4 regions of the Paenibacillus sp. FSL H8-0048 genome follow, and region 2 is predicted to be linked to each of the others. Evidence: predicted binding sites of a transcription regulator. Region 2 holds the regulator's gene; each other region holds the start of a gene.

Region 1 (4,682 bases), 4.0 Mb from region 2:
CCCCGGACAATCGCCGCCAGGTCTTGGTCGCTTAGCTGGGCAATGAACGTGCTCATGCTGACTTTTGCGTCATGGACATCTCTCAGGGTATATCCCTGATTGCCGGTCTGCTCGAGAGTCTGCGGGAGATTGCGTTCAATCCGCTCCGCCAGATCAACCTTGCGTGTAGGCACCTCGGAGGAGACAAGCTCATACGAACCGTCTGCCTTGCGGGCACCCGGCTTCATCCGCATGAAGCTCTCGGTAGGTGCCATCGCTTCTTCCAGCTGTTCCACGATCTTAAGCTCTTCCAGCACATAGCCTTCTTGTCCATCCAGAAGCACTGCTGACACTGCTTTGACACTGGTGCCTGCATAGAAGCGGTAGGTACCGGCTTCCAGTACATAAGCAGAAGCATGCCCGGTCACTCCGGCGTCATCATAGGAAGCCATGGAATGGAGCGGGAAGCTCACAGTAAGGCGCTGGGACTCACCCGGCTCCAGCAGCTTGGTCTTAGCGAAGGCTGCCAGAGCTTTGGCCGGCTGACCCAGCTGTCCCTGCGGCGCTTCATAATACACCTGCACGACTTCTTTACCGGCGTATACGGCTCCCGTATTCGTTACAGTGACGCCGATTTCAATCTGCGGCTCGCCCGCCTGGTCCACCAGCTTCGCTTCCTCCGGCTCCAGCTTGAAGGTCGTATACGAGATCCCGTAGCCGAATTCATACTGAACCTTATCCGGGTAGAAGGTCTCGAAATAACGGTAGCCTACATAGATATCTTCCTCGTACAGGTTCTTGAACTCGTTACCGTAGTTGCGGGTCGACGGGTAATCATCAATGGAATAGGCAATGGTATCCGTCAGCTTGCCGCTTGGCGTAACCTCTCCCGCCAGAACATCGGCAATCGCGTGACCGCCCTCCATGCCCCCATGCCAGGAATAGATCACAGCAGAGATAGAATTCACATAAGCAGCGTCATTTACCCAGCTCATATCCATGATATTGGACACATTGAGCACCACAATCGTCTGTTCAAAATGAGCCGTAACCGCGACAAGCATCGTCTTCTCATCTTCCGTCAGCCGGTAGCTGCCTGCGGTATCGGCATTATCCTGATCCTCGCCCGCCGTACGTCCAATAACCACAACCGCTTTGGCTGACTGGCTTCTTGCCTGCTTCACCAGCTCGTCCGTAAGCGGCATTTCCTTCTGGTTCCACGGCTCCGCAGCCCATACCTTGCCGCCGTCATCGAACGGGTTCAGCCCGATCCAGGCCTCGTAGGCTGCAGCCAGCTCTTCATTCACGCTAATGTTCTTCTTGCTGCGCAGTCCATCCAGCAGGTTCGTCGTATATGCAACGTGAACGCTACCGCCCGATCCTGTACCGCTGCGGTAGTAATTCACCTGTATTCTGCCAAAAACAGCCACGCTCTCACCGTTACCCAGCGGAAGCACCTGTCCCTCATTCTTCAGCAGTACCGCACCTTCTGCGGCTACCGTCCGGCTAAATTCTGCAAAACCCTCTAACGGCACTCCAATGTTCTGTGTACTCAATTGGTTTCCTCCTGTATGTTCGTTTCCCATGCTGTGGGTTGATTCTATAGACATCGCCTTCCCCGCAAGGATGTACGTTACCTTGAATCTGTATGGTCCTTCATATAGCATATCCTTCTAAGAATATAAGCTCCAGCCATATTATTCAAGCACCGCTCTAAAATAAAAAGACACCTGTGCGGGCGTCTCTCAAGCCTGTTCCTATGCAATCCGTTCCGCCTGAATAGATACGTCCGGATCTTCTATTTATTTTATCTGCGGCGGCGGCCCTTCATCATGCGGTTGTACATAATAAGAGCGGCAACGATCATGCCCAGCATGGCTACACTGCCTGCCGATTCCTGCGACATACCGAACATCAGGCACACACTTGTCACTAACTGTCTTGTCAGCAGCGCAACCGCAATCAGCATGATGGGCCGCCATATGTTATATCCTCTCACTTCAGCAACACTCCTAACCCGATTTTCAATAACCGTATGATTCCTCATTCCATGAACCATCAATTTCTATTATAGCACAAGAAGGAATGCGCATACATTTTGCAGGCGGCCAGTGAGGTAGTTTGTGCTTTTGACAAGAACGTACGTTCGGTATATAATGCTCACATATGAGGGGGATTGAGACCGTGGATGTAATGGAGAAACTAGAGATTCTGACCGCTTCAGCCAAATACGATGTGGCGTGCACTTCAAGCGGTTCGGACCGCAAGGGTCAGGCCGGGGCACTGGGCAACACCTCCGCGATGGGCATCTGTCACAGCTTCGCGGCGGACGGCCGCTGTATTTCGCTCCTCAAGGTACTTATGACCAACGGCTGTGTGTATGATTGTGCGTACTGCATCAATCGCAAGTCCAACCCCATCCGCCGGGCGGCCTTCACCCCCGAAGAGATCGCAGATATCACCATGCAATTCTACCGCCGTAATTATATAGAAGGACTATTCCTTAGCTCAGGCATTATGCGCAGTCCGGACTACACCACCGAGCAGTTAATTGCTGTACTTGAGCTGCTGCGCAATGTCTATCATTTCAACGGTTATATTCATGTAAAAGCCATCCCTGGAGCAGACGAAGCCCTGCTGTCCAGACTGGGGCTGCTCGCCGACCGCATGAGCGTCAATATTGAGCTGCCCTCGCAGGAAAGCCTAGGACGGCTTGCTCCCGATAAGAGCAAGGTATCCATCCTGAAGCCGATGGGGCTGATTAGCAGCCGGATCAAGGAGAACCGCTCCGATATCGTCCGGTATAATCACGCACCCCGCTTCGCTCCGGCCGGACAGAGCACCCAGATGATCGTGGGGGCAACACCCGATACGGATTACCAGATCCTTAATCTGACGGAAGGCCTATACCGCAAATACTCGCTCAAGCGCGTCTTCTTCTCTGCCTATACCCCGGTTGTGGAGGATTCCCTCCTGCCCGCTCTGGACACCAAGCCGCCGCTGCTGCGGGAACATCGGCTCTATCAAGCCGATTGGCTCCTGCGCTTCTACGGCTTCAAGGCGAATGAATTATTGGATGAGGCCGTACCGAACTTCAACCCGCTGCTGGACCCCAAATGCAGCTGGGCTGTTAACCACCGGGAGCAGTTCCCCGTTGAGATCAACCGCGCTCCGTACGAAATGCTGCTGCGTGTACCCGGCATTGGCGTAAGAAGTGCACAGCGGATCGTAAAGGCCAGACGGGCCGGATCGCTTGATTTCCATGCGCTGAAGAAGCTGGGAGTGGTTCTGAAGCGCGCCCAGTTCTTCATCACCTGCAAGGATAAGCCGCTGGAGGGACTGAAGGTAAGCGAACATACGCTGCTTCGCTCACTCATGTCCGGGGAGCAGTTCGCGCTCCAGCAACCGCAGGTGGAACAGCTCACGCTGTTCGATGACTTTAACCTCTCCACCTTGCCCGCCGCCGGTGACTGGAACAGCATCAATAAGGGGGCGAAGGCCTGATGTTCAAGCCGTCCGCCCTCGCGTATACCTATGACGGCAGCTTCGAGGGGCTGCTGTGCTGTGTATTTGAGAGCTATGCCTGGAAGGAGATTCCGCTGGCGATTCATGCTGAGGGCGGAGAAATTGGCCTGCTGCTGGAAGCCAAGTGGATTGAGACCGACAAGGACAAGGCCGCACGGGTACTGAAGTCCCTGCCGCTGCGGATCAGCCGCGAAGCCGAGGAGCTGGTGCGCCTGGGCTTCTGGAGCTGCGCCCCCGACAAGGAAATGCTGCTGCTGAATTTCCTGTATCTCGGCTTCAAGCATGGCCGCAAGGTAATGAATATGCTGGCCGATGATACTGTTAATAGTCTGATGAAGGCCGTTCAGCAGCTCCGCCATGAAGCACATCTGTACACGGGATTCGTCCGCTTCTCTGTATACGGCCCGGTCATGGCCGCAGTCATTGAGCCGCAAGGTTATGTGCTGCCTGTAATTCAGGAGCATTTTTGCGACCGGTTCCAGGGGGAGAGCTTCATGATCTACGACCAGACCCACGGGGCGGCGCTGATTCATGAGCCCGGACGGGAGGCCATCGTGCCCTTAAGCGGGTGGGCCCCGCCTGAGCCCGATGAGACGGAGGAAGCGTACCGCCGCTTATGGACTGGCTTCTACCATGCCATCGGCATCAAGGAGCGCAAGAGCGACCGGCTGCGTTCCTCACTAATGCCGAAGCGCTACTGGAAGCATATGGTGGAGATGAATGACAGGGGCGGTGTGCCTGTACTTACCGCGGGGCAGCGGAAGAAGGCATTGCCGCGGGAGAACTCATCGATCCCGGAGGTCCTGGAGACCATAATCCAACTCCATTCACCGGACACAAAAAGCGCCCCGCAGCCATTATCTGACCCCGGAGCGCTCCCTGATTGAAGCTTACTATATTATTAATGAAATAACACTATCATCCTGCCCTTAGTTCAAAGCCTTCCATACCCAGTTCTCCACCTCTGGAAGGTCGATGCCTTCTTCGCGGATGTACGCGTGATGCTTCTGCACAATGGCATCCATCTCGTCAGCGATAGCCTGGTATTTGCTTGCATCCGGCAGGCTCAGCACAGCTTCCTTCGTGAGGTCGAAGCGGTCCATCTGGTTGAGTACACGCATATCGAACGGTGTAGTGATGTCGCCATTCTCGCGGTAGCCATGCACATGCAGGTTATG
Region 2 (4,682 bases):
AGAGATGGCTGATCTGGTAATCCGGCGTAATCTCCGGGTCCGATGCTTTCGCATTTCGGTTGATCCAAACCGTGGTCAGTCCGGCAGACAATCCGCCAAGAATATCTGTCGTAAGCTTATCGCCCACCATGATCCCTTGCTCTGGAGCAATATCCAACAGTCCGAGCGCGTGCTCGAAGATTCCCTTGTCCGGCTTCCCTTTGCCGAAGCTTCCCGAAATCACAACATGGTCAAAATACGGAGTAAGCTCCGGCACACCGTCCAGCTTCTCCTGCTGAAGTGCCGGGCAGCCGTTCGTCAGCAGCAGCAGCTTCACCTTACCGCGCAGCTCGTCCAGCACCTGAAGCGTCTCTTCATAGATATAGGGACGGCTGCGGCGCTCAGCGGCGAACTTGTCAGCCAGCTGTGCAGCCAGCGCTTCATCCTCTACTCCGAGTGCGGCGAGGCCGCGGCGCCAGGATTCCTTACGGTAGACAGGGGCAAGCTGTTCGAGTTGACGGAACTCCGGCTGTTCACCGGCAGTGAAGTTCGCCCACAGCGCTTCATAAGGGTTAATACCGATCAGCTTCGTGAACGGATACGTCTCATAGGATTCATAGAGTGCACGGGCTTCTCTGCGTACAGCAGCTTCCAGCTCCTGCGGATCAACGGAATCTCCAGCAGCCTCACAAGCATAACGGAAGGCTTCTTCCACGCTGCGGTCATCCCACAGCAGAGTATCGTCAAGGTCAAATAGTACGGCGGTAATCGGCATTAGTTCTCCCACTCCCTATATGCTGGTCTGTCTTCCTATTCCTGCACAAGTTCAATATTGTTGTTCTTCGCGAACTGCTCCAGACGTTCCCCCATCGCAGCGGTGTCATAACGGTTAATCAGCTTGGAGAAAATCCACTGCTTGCGCTTACCCTTATACTTAATGGTTACTACACTGCGTGATAAAGTGATTTTCTCAATATCCGCCGCAGCAAGGAAGCGTTCGCGGTTGTATTTAATAGTAGAGATACGCGCACGCTCAACCTTAAGAAACGGACGGCGGAAGAACAACAGCGCAGCGAGCAGGAAGTACAGCACTACCCCCAGCCAGTTAGCCAGAATTCCGCTTCCTTTGGCTTCGTCAATTGAGCCGACCACCCAGAACATGATGCCCAGCAGCATCAGTACAACGGGGAATACAATATTGCGGCCTTTAAAAATATCGATGCTTTTCGCAGCAGTCTTAGTACTGGAAGTGTAAATGGAGTCCTTCCCCTGCTTCTTTCTTTGCTGGTTAACTTGCTTCGTGTTGCGTTGAACCATTCTTTCCCAAGAACGGGCCATGTAAGTTCCCCCTAGTCATCCTGTATTATCTATGAAAAGGCAACCGGCTAATGCTTAAGTCCGTTGTTGCCCTCTTCATGCTCCGGATTGTCCACAATTTCGATGGTATCAAGCTGGGCCCGAAAGTTAGTGCGGATGTTCCCCAGATAAATCTCGCGGAGCTTGGCACGTTCAGCCAGTTCCTCTTCATTCAGGCCGCCGTTCTTAGCTTTGCGTGCCAATTCATTGATGCGTGCGACCAATTCGTCAATATTCAATACGTTTCCCTCCCTCTAAATTCATTTTAACTTTGCCATGAGAAAAAGAGCTTGTCAAGGTCTACTCCCTGAAAGCTCTCCGAGTCGATCATTAGTCTGACACATTCCTTCAGTATAAAGGTAAAGTCAGAATATCTCCGGCCTTAATGACGCTGTTCTCCAAATGATTCGTCTTCATTATTCCTTCTATATATACGGCAGTCTTCATGTCCTCAGGTTTGTTGCTTACAGCAATACTCCATAAGGTATCTCCGCGTTCGACTACGATCCGCTTATCCGGCTTCAGCGAAGAGACCGAACCGGCAAAAACATTCCCCACCACAGTAAATCCCGAAATAACAAGCATCAGCACCAGAACCATCTTCATCAGGCTGACCTGACGGAATAGTGATGATAGCGCAGCGAGACTATGAAGAACCGATTCCTTGATCTTGGTTACATTAGTATGAGCAGTTGGATTACCGGGAGCGGACACCTTGATATCGTCATTATTGTAGATGCTGTTGTAGGTACTATACTTTAACATGATCATCATCCTCCAAACACATGTTCTTGCTTTCGAAAATAATATAACACGAACATGTGTTTCGATCAATAGTTTTTTCGGAACGATTGTTCTCTTTATTTCCGTTCTCTTATTTTTCTCATTTTAGAACTTATGTTTGTACGAACGGAAGTTCTATGTTATAATTTTCCCAAACATAGTATATGGGGTTGATACCGATGTCAAAGATTTCTAGTCGTCAGCTGGCGATCCTGGAATTTATACGTAATGAAGTCCGCAGCAAGGGTTATCCTCCGTCCGTCCGCGAGATTGGCGAGGCTGTCGGCCTGGCCTCCAGTTCTACCGTGCATGGTCACTTGGACCGGCTTGAGAAGAAGGGCCTGATCCGCCGTGACCCTACGAAGCCGCGTGCGATTGAATTACTCGGCCAGGAAGATTCAGAGAATGTGCATCAATTCGTCCAGACCGTTACCCGCATCCCTGTAGTGGGTAAGGTTACCGCTGGTGTTCCTATTACAGCTACAGAGAATATTGAGGATTACTTCCCGTTGCCTGCTCATTATGTAGGCGATAACAAGGTATTTATGCTATCTGTCCTTGGTGACAGTATGGTGGATGCCGGAATTATGAACGGGGATTATGTCATCGTACGCCAGCAGCAGACTGCCGACAATGGCGATATTGTTGTAGCGATGACCGAAGAAGATGAAGCAACTGTGAAGACCTTCTACAAGGAACGGGATCATATCAGGCTGCAGCCGGAGAATCCGGCGTACGAGCCTCTCCGCCTTAACCGCGTTACGATTTTGGGACGGGTCATCGGATTATTCCGCGATATCCACTAATTTACTCCCCGCTTAAGAACAGGCTGCTCCGCACCAAGCGAAGCAGCCTGTTTTCTGTTCATTTGTATTCCTGAAGTGGCCAAAAAGCCGAATGCAAACATTTGTTCGCATTCGGCTTTTTGGCCACTTTTCCGTGAACCGCTGCATAGCTCCGCACATATCCTGTTACAAAGGAGTGCTGATCTATATGCCCAATTATCGAATTATCGTCGATCTGTCTCAGCGCATGCTGTACCTGCTGGATAATGACGTTGTCACCAGAGGCTTCCCTGTCGGCATCGGCAAAATGTTAACCGACTCACCTGTAGGCGAATACACCATCATTAACAAGCAGCCCAATCCGGGCGGCCCGTTCGGTGCCTTCTGGATGGGTCTATCTAAGCCGCATTACGGCATCCACGGAACCAATGATCCTGCTTCCATCGGCCACATGGTCTCCCATGGCTGTATCCGCATGTATAACGCAGACGTTCTCACCCTGGCCGCCCTCGTTCCCATAGGTACCCGTGTTACCATCCGGGAATAGAAAAATCACAAAAACCCTTGAGACGCCAGATTGCGCCCAAGGGTTCTTTCGATTCATATGAATTAGAGCGGATACAGACTACAGTACACTTCTCAACAGACGAATAGCCACCGTATTCAAACGGATAGCCTCGCGGATCGATTCTCTGGCTGCCAGCAGCTCTCTTCTGGCCCGCGAACCTCTAGGCACTCTGCGCAGATTCTCATTGATTTCTTCCAGTCTCTCGAGCAGGATAGCCCGCTGCGTTAACAGGACATTAATGGCTCTGCGAATCCGGTTACGTTCTCTTTGGCTCATCTTTACACCTCTTTTACACTTGGATAGTATAAGAGATGCCAGGAATTGCTCCAAAGCTTGTGTGATTCGGCAGTAATGTTAGAGCTGAAGGCAGCGGGCAGGTAAACTGCTTACTTTTTGTTCAGCCTTACCCGGAATTCAAATTCATCGCGTCTATAAGTCATTCCGGCCAGTACTATGTACTCCGGTGTCCATTTCTGTACAGGTCCGGCATAATCAGCAATCACATGCGGTTTGCCGTCAACCAGCTGAACGACGTAGACCTGTACCTGTGCCAGTGCGGCAGCGAATAGATCAGCATCACTGGACAGTACTTTATAAGCCGTATTCAACTTCGTTCCTCCTTGTTCCACAACCATGATAAAAGATTCCGACAACCATCTATTTAATTATACCGGGTCATGGAACAATATGTAAACCATATTTACAGCTTGATAAAAAGGATTTTGAACAAACCTATATACTTCTTTGTGGCCCCGCCATCCCCGGTAAAAAAATCGGTATTTTTAAGATCCGGTACACTGAATACCGAGAACAAAATGTAATTATCCCTCTTGGTTAAAGACTCAATTACAGGCTGTGCTACCAGCTTGCTAATTCCGTCGCCTATTTCCTGATCTAGCGTATTCTCCAGATTCTTTACAGAATATTTACTGAATGCTTCCTTCCCCGGATTCGTAACAGCCATCACAACCAGAACAAGGATAAGAACCAGTAACGACTTACCGCCCGATCTTCTGCGGACTCTGCGTGCATGACTTGGCGTATCATAACGCGAATTCATTCTTTTCCCCCTCAACTACAGAATTTCCTAGATGATACATCCGACCGGATTCACCATAAATCGGCCCAGCCACAAAAACAGATCAGTTTCTCCCAAGCCGCTTATCTCAAAATCAATTCCAACCCTACTGGGACCCGTCTGAGCCAGCAAT
Region 3 (4,682 bases), 6.2 Mb from region 2:
CGAGGACGGGGGTCGAACCCGTACGAAGGTCACCCTTCGCAGGATTTTAAGTCCTGTGCGTCTGCCTGTTCCGCCACCCCGGCATGTTGTGTGCGCGTTATACGCGACAAGAGATATAATATCATGTATCTGGAGGATACGCAATTCCTTTTTCCAATATTTCTTCTTCATAAGCAGCAAATAGCCCGCTCAGCCGAGACTGACACGGGCTTTACTGCTTGGCGCTGCTGTTCCTTACTTGCAGAACTGCGGTGCCCTGCTCCGGCTAGTGGCGGTCGCGCTCGCCGGTTCTGCTGCGCATGCCTGCAAGGCCCAGGAGACCTACAAGACCGAGCCAGCCCCAGTTGGAGCGGTTGTCGTTGTTAGTGGTGCCTGTGGTGGTTGTGCTCTGTGCCCGGTAGCGGCCCGTCCGGTTATCGTTGGACAGCGGGGAGACGGAGCTGTTGTCGCCGGTACGGATTTTGTCCTTCATGATGGATTCGGTCTTATGCATGGAATCTCTGGTCTCGTTCATCAGAGTATTGCCCCGATTGTCCATCGTCCGGTCGTCCATATCGCGCATATTCATGTTGCCCATCCGGCCATCAGTGGTTGTGCCGTTCATGCCCGGAGCGGTGGTGCTCATAACGCCAGGAGTCGTAGTAGTCATACCGCCCGGTGCTGCTGCGGAGATGTCACCTGCTCCGAGCAGACTCATGGACAGGACGGTACCGCAGGCAAGACTTGTGATCAGCTTGTTCAAAATGTTGTGCCCCCTTCATGGATGTGGTTAATCGCTGATAATTTCCCCATCCGGCACAGCATCTATGCAGAGAAGTTATTCCTTCACAATGTTCACGGTCTTACTGGACGCATTATACGTGACCTTGGCTCCAAGCGCTTCGGCAATCGCACGTACAGGCGCATAGGTTACCGCATCGTCCATAACACCGGTCGTCAGCTTCTTACCATTAAGCGTAATATTTACAGGGATATCCTTGTTCACCTCTGGCTCACCTCCGGTTATGCGGCTTAGTGCGGCTGCACTCTGCTGGGCGGTCGGCCGTCTGCCTGCCTTCAGATCCTGGATGCTAAGACCGAAGCTCATCTGCAGATGAGCGTAATCCTTGAAGGAGGTCCAGTCCCCGCCCCATTCGAACCCCAGCTTCTTCCCCTCCTGCGCCACCTCCTGCCAGTCTGCCACCTTATCGCCATCCCCGTCACGGTTCATATCCCAGGACACATTCCTGCCATCCGGCAGCAGCAGCGCGAAGTCTATTGCCAGTCCGTAATTATGGTAGCTGTCGCCTCCCCGGGCATTGGTTACAATGTCGCCCTTCTTAGTTCTCCCTTGAGCATATAGCTCATTCTGCTGCGCTATCGTGCGCATGCCCTGCGTAATGAGGATTGGCACCCCCCGGTTATAACTGCGTCTAATCAGCTCGTTCGCCCCGGCCAGTACAGCCGGATGCAGCTTCGTAAGCCTTGCGGCCGACTTCTGCTTGACCTGCTCCAAAGTAAGCATCTACTCACCCCCTGGTATAGTATATGCCCGCTTTGGCCGGGCGGCTTACGCCAATGACCGTTTTTTCGTCAAAAAGAAGCGGTACCGCACCTGATCTCCCCGGATGAACTGTGCACCAACAGGCCAGAATAAGAATGCAGACCTGTCGTCAGGTCATTCTAACGGAAAGGGGGATGAACATGGAGATTCACAGCGACAGCTACAGAATAGCCCCGCTAAGCGACCAAGAGGATGTGGTGGAGGTGATCCGCCAGGCCGAATCGGAGATTGCCCGGATGACCGGGAACCCGGAGGTCACGCTGATTGCCTATGAGAAGACGGACGGACACCGCAGCAAGTAAAAGCTGTCAGACAATATAAGCCTCCACAATGTCATCTACAAGCAGCCACTTCCATTCCTCTGCCCACTGCAGCTTGATTTCCCGCGAGTGGGTATGGATGGAGGTCACGAACCCGCTCAGCTTCACCTGCTCCAGAGGACCATACAGCACCAGAGTTACCCGTACATGACTACGCAGCGATAAGGCCAGCGTATGCTCAATCTCCTCAAGCTTCTCCTCATCCAGCACCGGCTTCAGGCTATGCCAGGTCTCCCGCTGCTCTCTCCCCATCCGTCCGATCTGCTCCGGAAGCACCCTTCCGCTGCACTCCGGCAGACGGTTCCCTTCAAGCTTCTTGCCCATAGCCGTTCCTCCTATTCTTCATACAGAACATATGTTTGTATTATATCTGCGCTTTAGCAGCTTAGGCAAGCAGAAATATTTAGGTATTCCTCCATAGCAAAAAGACGCCCACAGTTATGCTGTACAGCGTCTTCCTTTGAACCCTTTTGCTATAACAAGTCTTGTCTCTGCCTATTTCACTGACGAAGTCCCTGCGCTTCCGGTACCCTGTTCCTGCTTGGCATCTGTGCCTGCATCTGACACAGTTCCTGGTACGGATTGCTCCGGATCAATCAATCCGGCGGCTTCTCTGGCTTCATTCAGCTTGGAGATGCCGTAGAGCATTGCTACGTCCGCCTGCTGATTCATCGCATTGAATTCCTCAGCGGTTACATCGGGCGATACAGCGCTCTTCGAAGCTTTCTCCTTGATCTGATAGGCACTCTGGAAAGCGATCATCGAATCTCTGAGGAGCTTCTCGATCGTATCCGGCAGGCCGCGCGCAATTTTAATATCGTTCACATGATCTGCAAGCTCGGAGGCGGTATCCTGGAAGCTGTCTACAGCCTTCTGGAATTCTTTGTCTGTCGCTTGTCCGGTGGAATAAGAGGTAAATGTCGTGTTGAAGTTCTCTAGCGAGGATTTGCCCATTTCGTCGAATTTCGACATTTCATCGTAAAAGTTCTGTACCGTCTCCTGCACCGCTTCCGGGGAAGCCGGCTCGGCGCTGTTATTGCTGCAGGCACTGAGGATCATGACGGCCATTAGCAGTCCTGCAAGTAAAGCTTGTCTCATAGTTAATATCCCTCCACTTAACAGAATAATATCGATTTTTGTTAAGTGCAAATGAAATTAATGTAAAATTCGCGGTAATGAAACATCTGTCAGCGGTTAAGCGTATTCATAGGAAGAAACAGCGGTCCATAACCCGTTGATGACTGGCAATTCCTGTTATACTATAATGAATTTATCCCTTCAAGGAGAGGAAGATTTATCATGGCTTATTGCACAGCATGTGGTGCGGAATACAAGCAAGGTGCCAGATTCTGCGGGGAATGCGGGGCAGGCACAGAAGAAGCCGGTTCTCCGGCAGCAGCACGCCGTCCGGCGGCTGGCCATAGCTCCGGTCCCGAACAAGAATTATGGCAGGGCAAGCCTGCCGGCATCTCTGACCGTCTTAAGGGACTGATCGGGCTGAATACCACCAGGTATACGATTACGTCCCAGCGGATTATGGTGAAGAGCGGACTGATCGGCAAGGATGTCGAAGAAATTGAGCTGCTGCGGGTCAACGATTTCTCCGTCACCCAGTCGGTTATGCAGCGTATGCTGGGCATCGGGACGCTGATCATTTTGTCGGATGATGCTTCATCTCCGCAGCTCCCATTCTATAGAATCCGTAAGGTTCAGACTGTCAAGGATACGCTGCGTCAAGCCGTCCGCGACGAGAAAATCGCCAACAACATCAGCTACCGCGAGCATATCTGACGCTTCGTTACACTTTGTTATGGAAGGTAGAGGGCTCCTGCCGGAATTACGCCTTTGGCCTGGCTGGGGCTCTCCCACATCAGTACCGCCCGCGCATCCCCCTGGTTCTCATAGTACTCCACCTTCAGCTCATGCAGCTTCCCCGCAATCAGACTTACGGTGCCTTGCCGCTCCTGCCCGCTCTGCTTGATCCAGCTGTCAATAATCAGCTTCCCGTCGATCCATATCCGTATTCCGTCATCTGAATAGGAGTAGATCGTGTAGGTCTCACTGTAGGCAGCGCTTATCCGGCCGCTCCAGCGTACCGAGAACAGATCTGCGTGAACAGCCGGATCAGGCGCCGCCTGCCTCCAGGCGAAGTTAATATTGGCATCTGTCCGGGTGAGGGCAGGCGTGCCGCTAAGCGTAATATTGTTATAGTACTGTCCGTAGAGGCCCGGCTTGGGTAGCACCCCTCCTGAAGAAGCATACGCCGCTGCCTTGGCCGAGTAATCATCTCTGGAGAATACTGCACTATTTTTCATAAAAGCCTGAATCACTGCCTCCTTATTGCGCTCATACAGCATCTTGCCCCAGGTCATCTGGTAGCTCCATTTGTTCTGCGGGCCTGCCAGCACAGCTGGCGGAGGAAGCTCCCCGTTCTCGCCGATGGCGATCAGCTTGCCGCGCCCCAGGTCCCAGAGCGTATCGTGATGGATTGCCTTGTAATCCCCCTCGAAAATATCCGCCGCCAGCACATCCACCCTGCCGCTGCCCGGATAATACTTTGCCGGCTCCTCACTGTTCTTGTTCTTGGCATTCGGACTCCACACCCACAGCAGATTGTGCAGCTTATGGTAGACCGTGTACCGCTCGAACATGATCTCCCACAGAGTCACGAAGGAGGCTTTCTGACCCCACCAGAACCAGCCGCCGTTCATCTCGTGGTAGGGTCTCCAGAGTACGGGGACACCGGCGTCATTTAGCTTTTTCAGGAAAACAGCGACCTTATCGAGCTCTGCAATCATTGCCGTATACTCTGGCGTTCC
Region 4 (4,682 bases), 6.1 Mb from region 2:
GTACTTGGCAACCGGTTATTATAATCCGGCTTCACAGATCCGGGTAAGAATTCTGTCGCAGCATAAGCTGGCGGCAATGGACACGGCGTTTTTTGTAGAGCGGTTCGCGGACTGTCTGCGGCACAGGGAACGCTTCCTTCCGGGGGCGGACGCTTATCGTCTGGTCTATGGGGAGGCGGATTTTCTGCCGGGGCTGATCATTGACCGTTTCGGTGAAGTCCTTGTGGTTCAGCTGCTGACCCTGGCTATGGATCAGCATCGCTCCGAGATTGTGGAGGCGCTGGTGCAGGTGATGGCGCCGCGCGGCATCTACGAGCGCAGCGATGTCAGTGTGCGGGAGCTGGAGGGACTGGAACAGACCACGGGTGTACTCTACGGTGAATGCCCGCGACATATTACCGTAAGCGAGAACGGGCTGAAGGTGATCGTCGATATTGAAGAGGGGCAGAAGACCGGCTACTTCTTCGATCAGCGGGAGAATAGAGCATCGATTGCTCCGCTGATGAAGGGCTGGGGCGGGCGCAGCGGAATTACACTGCAGAACTTAGCAGCAGAGGACGGTACACTCCAGATGCTGCCGGTCAACAAAAGCGGCAAGCCTGTCACCTTCCCATATTGGGATGGTGCAACTGTGCTGGAATGCTTTGCACATACGGGAAGCTTCACACTGCATGCCTGCAAGTACGGCGCTAAGAAGGTAACTTGTCTGGATGTGTCTGCGCATGCCATCGAGAGTGCGAAGGCCAATGTGGAGATCAACGGGTTCAATGACCGGGTGGAATTCGTGGTAGATGATGCATTTGCCTACCTGCGCAATCAGGTCAAGGGCCAGGAGGAACGCACTGAGCGTGCTACGGGCGGCGCGACGGCAGAAGGGAAAACCGGAAGCAAACCGGGTGCCAAGGCGGATACTGCGAAGCCGATGACTGCCGGGGGCGGACGTACGTGGGATGTCGTGATTCTGGACCCGCCTGCTTTTGCCAAGACCAAAAGCGCAGTGGCAGGGGCCGTACGCGGCTACAAGGACATCAATCTGCAGGGCATGAAGCTGGTGAATGACGGCGGATATCTGGTCACGGCCAGCTGTTCGTACCACATGCAGCCGCAGCTGTTCCTTGATACGATCATGGAAGCAGCCAAGGATGCCGGCAAGGTGCTGAGACTGATCGAATGGCGGGCCGCAGGCAAGGATCATCCGCAGATTCTCGGCGTGGACGAGGGCCATTATCTGAAGTTCGCCATTTTTGAGGTGCGCAGCAAATAGAATAGAAGTGTCAGAACCGGCGGGGCAGCCGGTTTTGCGGGAAGAGTCTCTTTTAAGGAGGCTCTTTTTTGATGTATTTGTACCGTGTCCACTTGGTGCATTTGCAAACAATGGCAAACGTACGTTCTGGAGCGTGCGATGGAGGTGTGCTATACTATGGAGACGAGAAGTTTCATAGATTCTGGTGCTGCATAGAGTACCAGGGTTCAACGGAAGGAGTCTGCTGAAATGACGGTTAACTTCATCATCGGCCGCTCGGGCAGCGGCAAGACGACTACAATATGGGAGCGGGTATCCTCCAGGCTAAAGGCAGAGCCGCTGGGGGCCCCGATCATTATACTTGTTCCCGAGCAGGGATCGTTCGGAGCGGAAAGGGGACTGCTGGCGGCAGGCGGCGTGAAGGGAAGTCTGCGTGCCCAGACGCTCAGCTTCTCGCGTCTCGCCTACCGGGTGAAGCAGGAGACCGGCGGCAGCGCGAGTCTGCCCATCAGTGAAGAAGGCAAAAAGATGCTGATCTACAAGATTATCAGCAAGCGCAAAGAGGAGCTGAAGCTGTTCGGTGCTTCCTCGGACCGGCCGGGATTTGTGGAGCGGCTCAGCAGTCTGCACACGGAGCTTAAGCGCTGTTGTCTTGGAGCCGGAGACCTGGAAGAGCAGATCGGCAGAATGCGGGATGCCACGCTGGGCAGCCCTATTCTGGCCGGGAAGCTGGATGATCTGCATCTCGTCTTCAGCGAGCTGGACCAGGAGATGTCACAGCTCTACATAGATGAAGAGGACAGGCTGGCCGAACTCGCTGAGCATATTGCGGACTCTGCCTATATCCGCGGCGCCGAGATCTGGGTGGACGGTTTCCACGGCTTCAGCAACCAGGAAATTGTCGTCTTACGTGAGCTGATGCAGTATGCCGGCACAATGAACATTGCGCTCACACTGGACCGGATCTATCCTCCTGATGTTGCCCCGCATGAGCTGGAGCTGTTCCATCCGGCAGCGGTAACTTACATTAAGCTGCGGGGAATGGCGGAGGAGATGGGGCTTACCGTATGGGATGAGCTGCTCGCCCCGCCCGTCCTGCCAAGGTTCCAGGACAGTCCAGTACTTGCCCATCTGGAGCGCGGGTTACAGCGCCGGCGTTCCTGGACAGGACCGGCTGAAGAGGTGAAGGAAGCCGTCAGCATCCGGGCTGCGGCTTCGCGCCGCACCGAGGTGGAGGGCGTGCTGCGCGAGATGCAGGCCCTGGCCAGAGAATCTGGAGCCAAATATGGGGAAATGGCGGTATTCATGCGCAATATGGCCGATTATGAACCGCTGATTGCCCCGTTGTTTCAGGACTTCGGCGTTCCGTTCTTCCTGGATCAGAAGCAGAGTGAGCTGCATCATCCGCTGGTGGAATTCATCCGCTCCGCCCTGGATGTCGTCCGCCGCCGCTGGCGTTATGAAGATGTGTTCCGCTGCGTGAAGACGGAGCTGCTGCTGCCGCTGGACGGAAGCATTACCCGCGCTCATATGGATGAGCTGGAGAACTACGTGCTGGCCTGCGGCATTCACGGCTCCCGCTGGACGAACGGGCGCTCTTGGAAGGGCATTCCGCGCCTATCGCTGGAGGGCAGTGAAGCTGTAGATGAAGCGATGCTGGCAAGAATGGAGGCCTGCCGGAAGGCCGTTGTTGAACCGCTGCAGGCATTTGAGCAGAGAATCAAGGCCAGCCGCAGCGGCCTGGAGCTGTGCAAGGCAGTATATCTGCTGCTGGAGGATACGGAAGCGGCAAGCAAGCTCGAAGAGATGGGAGCAGAGTCTCTGAAGCAAGGACGTCCCGAAGCCGCCCGGGAGCATAGCCAGCTCTGGGGCGCTGTTCTGGGCTTGCTGGACCAGATTGCCGAGATGATGGGCAAGGAACGGATAGAATTCAGCCTGTTCGCCGGGGTGCTGGAGACCGGGCTGGCTGAGCTTAAGATGGGGCTCGTCCCGCCTGCACTTGACCAGGTGCTGGTAGGTACGATGGACCGCACCCGGGTGTCGGGGGTGAAGTACGCCTTCCTGCTCGGTTTCAACGAAGGCGTGGTTCCGGCGCAGTTCAAGGAAGACGGCATTCTGTCCGAAGGGGAACGCCTCTTGCTGGAGAAGTCCGGTATGGAGCTTGCACCGGGCTCATCCAGGAAGCTGCTGGATGAACGCTTCCTGATCTACAATGCGCTTACGACGGCCAGCAGGAAGCTGTGGATCAGCTATGCCGTAGCTGACGATGAGGGCAAGGCGCTGCTGCCTTCGGAGGTCATCCGCCAGCTGCAGGGAATGTTCCCGCAGCAGTTAGATGAACAATTCCTCTCCGGCTTCCCGCAGAGCGGCAATGATGACGATGAAGTCCATATGGACTTCATCGGCCATCCTGAGCAGACGCTGCGCATGCTGCTGCTTCAGCTCCGCCAGTGGCGTCAAGGAGCAGAGATACCCGGCATGTGGTGGGAGGTCTATAACTGGTTTGCGGCGGAGCAGGGTGCAGACAAGCCTGCGGATGAACAGGCAGCGGAATACCGTCATGCGGATCTGTCCATGAAGCTGAAGCTGGAGCGGCTGCTCGGCTCGCTGTTCTACCGCAATGAGGGGATACGGCTGAAGAAGGAGACCAGTCTGCGCCTGTATGGCGGTTCCACGCTGCGCGGCAGCGTGTCGCGGATGGAGCGGTTCGTTGCCTGCTCCTTCTCCCATTTCGCTTCCTACGGTCTGCGGCTGAAGGAGCGCCAGCTCTACAAGCTCCAGGCCCCGGATATCGGACAGCTTTTCCATGCGGCCCTCAGTGAAATGGCGAAGCGGCTACAGGAGCAAGGCCGCAGCTGGGGCAGCATGACTGCGGAGGAGTGCCGCACGGAAGCGGGGAAGACCGTAGACAAGCTGTCTCCGCTGTTACAGGGAGAGATTCTGATGAGCAGCAAGCGCTACGGCTATATCTCGCGCAAGCTGAAGAATATTGTCGGCCGCGCTTCGGTCATCCTCGGGGAGCATTCGCGCCGGGGGAGCTTCGAGCCGGTCGGGCTGGAGCTGGATTTTGGCCCGGGTCAGGAATTGCCTCCGCTGAGAATCACACTGCCGAACGGCTGTGTCATGGAGGTGGTCGGCCGGATTGACCGGGTGGATAAGGCTGAAGGAGAGCAGGGAATTCTGCTGCGGGTTATCGACTACAAATCAAGCCAGAAGGATCTCAAGCTGCATGAGGTCTACTATGGATTGTCGCTGCAAATGTTAACGTATCTTGATGTGCTGCTGACCTATTCCGAGCAATGGCTTGGCCAGGCAGCACTGCCTGCCGGTGCGCTCTATTTCCACGTTCATGATCCGCTCCTGACCTCAGCCAACGGCATGAACCGGGAACAGGCGGAGCAGGAGCTGATGAAGCGCTTCAAGATGAAGGGCCTGCTGA

What was found. Region 2 encodes LexA, which represses DNA repair genes until DNA is damaged. Its sites were predicted from a motif close to CGAACATATGTTCG; they were not measured.
Region 1: a site for LexA is predicted at 2,115-2,128, ahead of NSU18_RS18415 (putative DNA modification/repair radical SAM protein). Genes of this name have one in related genera too.
Region 3: a site for LexA is predicted at 2,212-2,225, ahead of NSU18_RS28625 (YolD-like family protein). Genes of this name have one in related genera too.
Region 4: a site for LexA is predicted at 1,379-1,392, ahead of addB (helicase-exonuclease AddAB subunit AddB). Genes of this name have one in related genera too.

What each region holds. Positions count from the first base shown of each region.
Region 1 covers NZ_JBBODF010000001.1:4,343,384-4,348,065, forward strand. The annotation lists gene NSU18_RS18405 (glycoside hydrolase family 3 C-terminal domain-containing protein) at 1-1,535, opposite strand, end outside; gene NSU18_RS18410 (hypothetical protein) at 1,787-1,978, opposite strand; gene NSU18_RS18415 (putative DNA modification/repair radical SAM protein) at 2,173-3,483, shown strand; gene NSU18_RS18420 (TIGR03915 family putative DNA repair protein) at 3,483-4,391, shown strand; gene NSU18_RS18425 (phosphoketolase family protein) at 4,434-4,682, opposite strand, start outside.
Region 2 covers NZ_JBBODF010000001.1:373,243-377,924, reverse strand. The annotation lists gene NSU18_RS01800 (HAD family hydrolase) at 1-754, opposite strand, end outside; gene NSU18_RS01795 (hypothetical protein) at 790-1,317, opposite strand; gene NSU18_RS01790 (DUF896 domain-containing protein) at 1,365-1,574, opposite strand; gene NSU18_RS01785 (LysM peptidoglycan-binding domain-containing protein) at 1,684-2,100, opposite strand; gene lexA (transcriptional repressor LexA) at 2,298-2,924, shown strand; gene NSU18_RS01775 (L,D-transpeptidase) at 3,112-3,450, shown strand; gene NSU18_RS01770 (hypothetical protein) at 3,529-3,747, opposite strand; gene NSU18_RS01765 (hypothetical protein) at 3,858-4,079, opposite strand; gene NSU18_RS01760 (DUF4359 domain-containing protein) at 4,172-4,531, opposite strand; gene NSU18_RS01755 (hypothetical protein) at 4,559-4,682, opposite strand, start outside.
Region 3 covers NZ_JBBODF010000001.1:6,587,330-6,592,011, reverse strand. The annotation lists tRNA gene NSU18_RS28645 (tRNA-Leu) at 1-83, opposite strand, end outside; gene NSU18_RS28640 (WGxxGxxG family protein) at 266-742, opposite strand; gene NSU18_RS28635 (M15 family metallopeptidase) at 818-1,504, opposite strand; gene NSU18_RS28630 (hypothetical protein) at 1,684-1,845, shown strand; gene NSU18_RS28625 (YolD-like family protein) at 1,852-2,187, opposite strand; gene NSU18_RS28620 (hypothetical protein) at 2,359-2,961, opposite strand; gene NSU18_RS28615 (PH domain-containing protein) at 3,163-3,654, shown strand; gene NSU18_RS28610 (glycosyl hydrolase) at 3,672-4,682, opposite strand, start outside.
Region 4 covers NZ_JBBODF010000001.1:6,438,949-6,443,630, forward strand. The annotation lists gene NSU18_RS27925 (class I SAM-dependent rRNA methyltransferase) at 1-1,264, shown strand, start outside; gene addB (helicase-exonuclease AddAB subunit AddB) at 1,493-4,682, shown strand, end outside.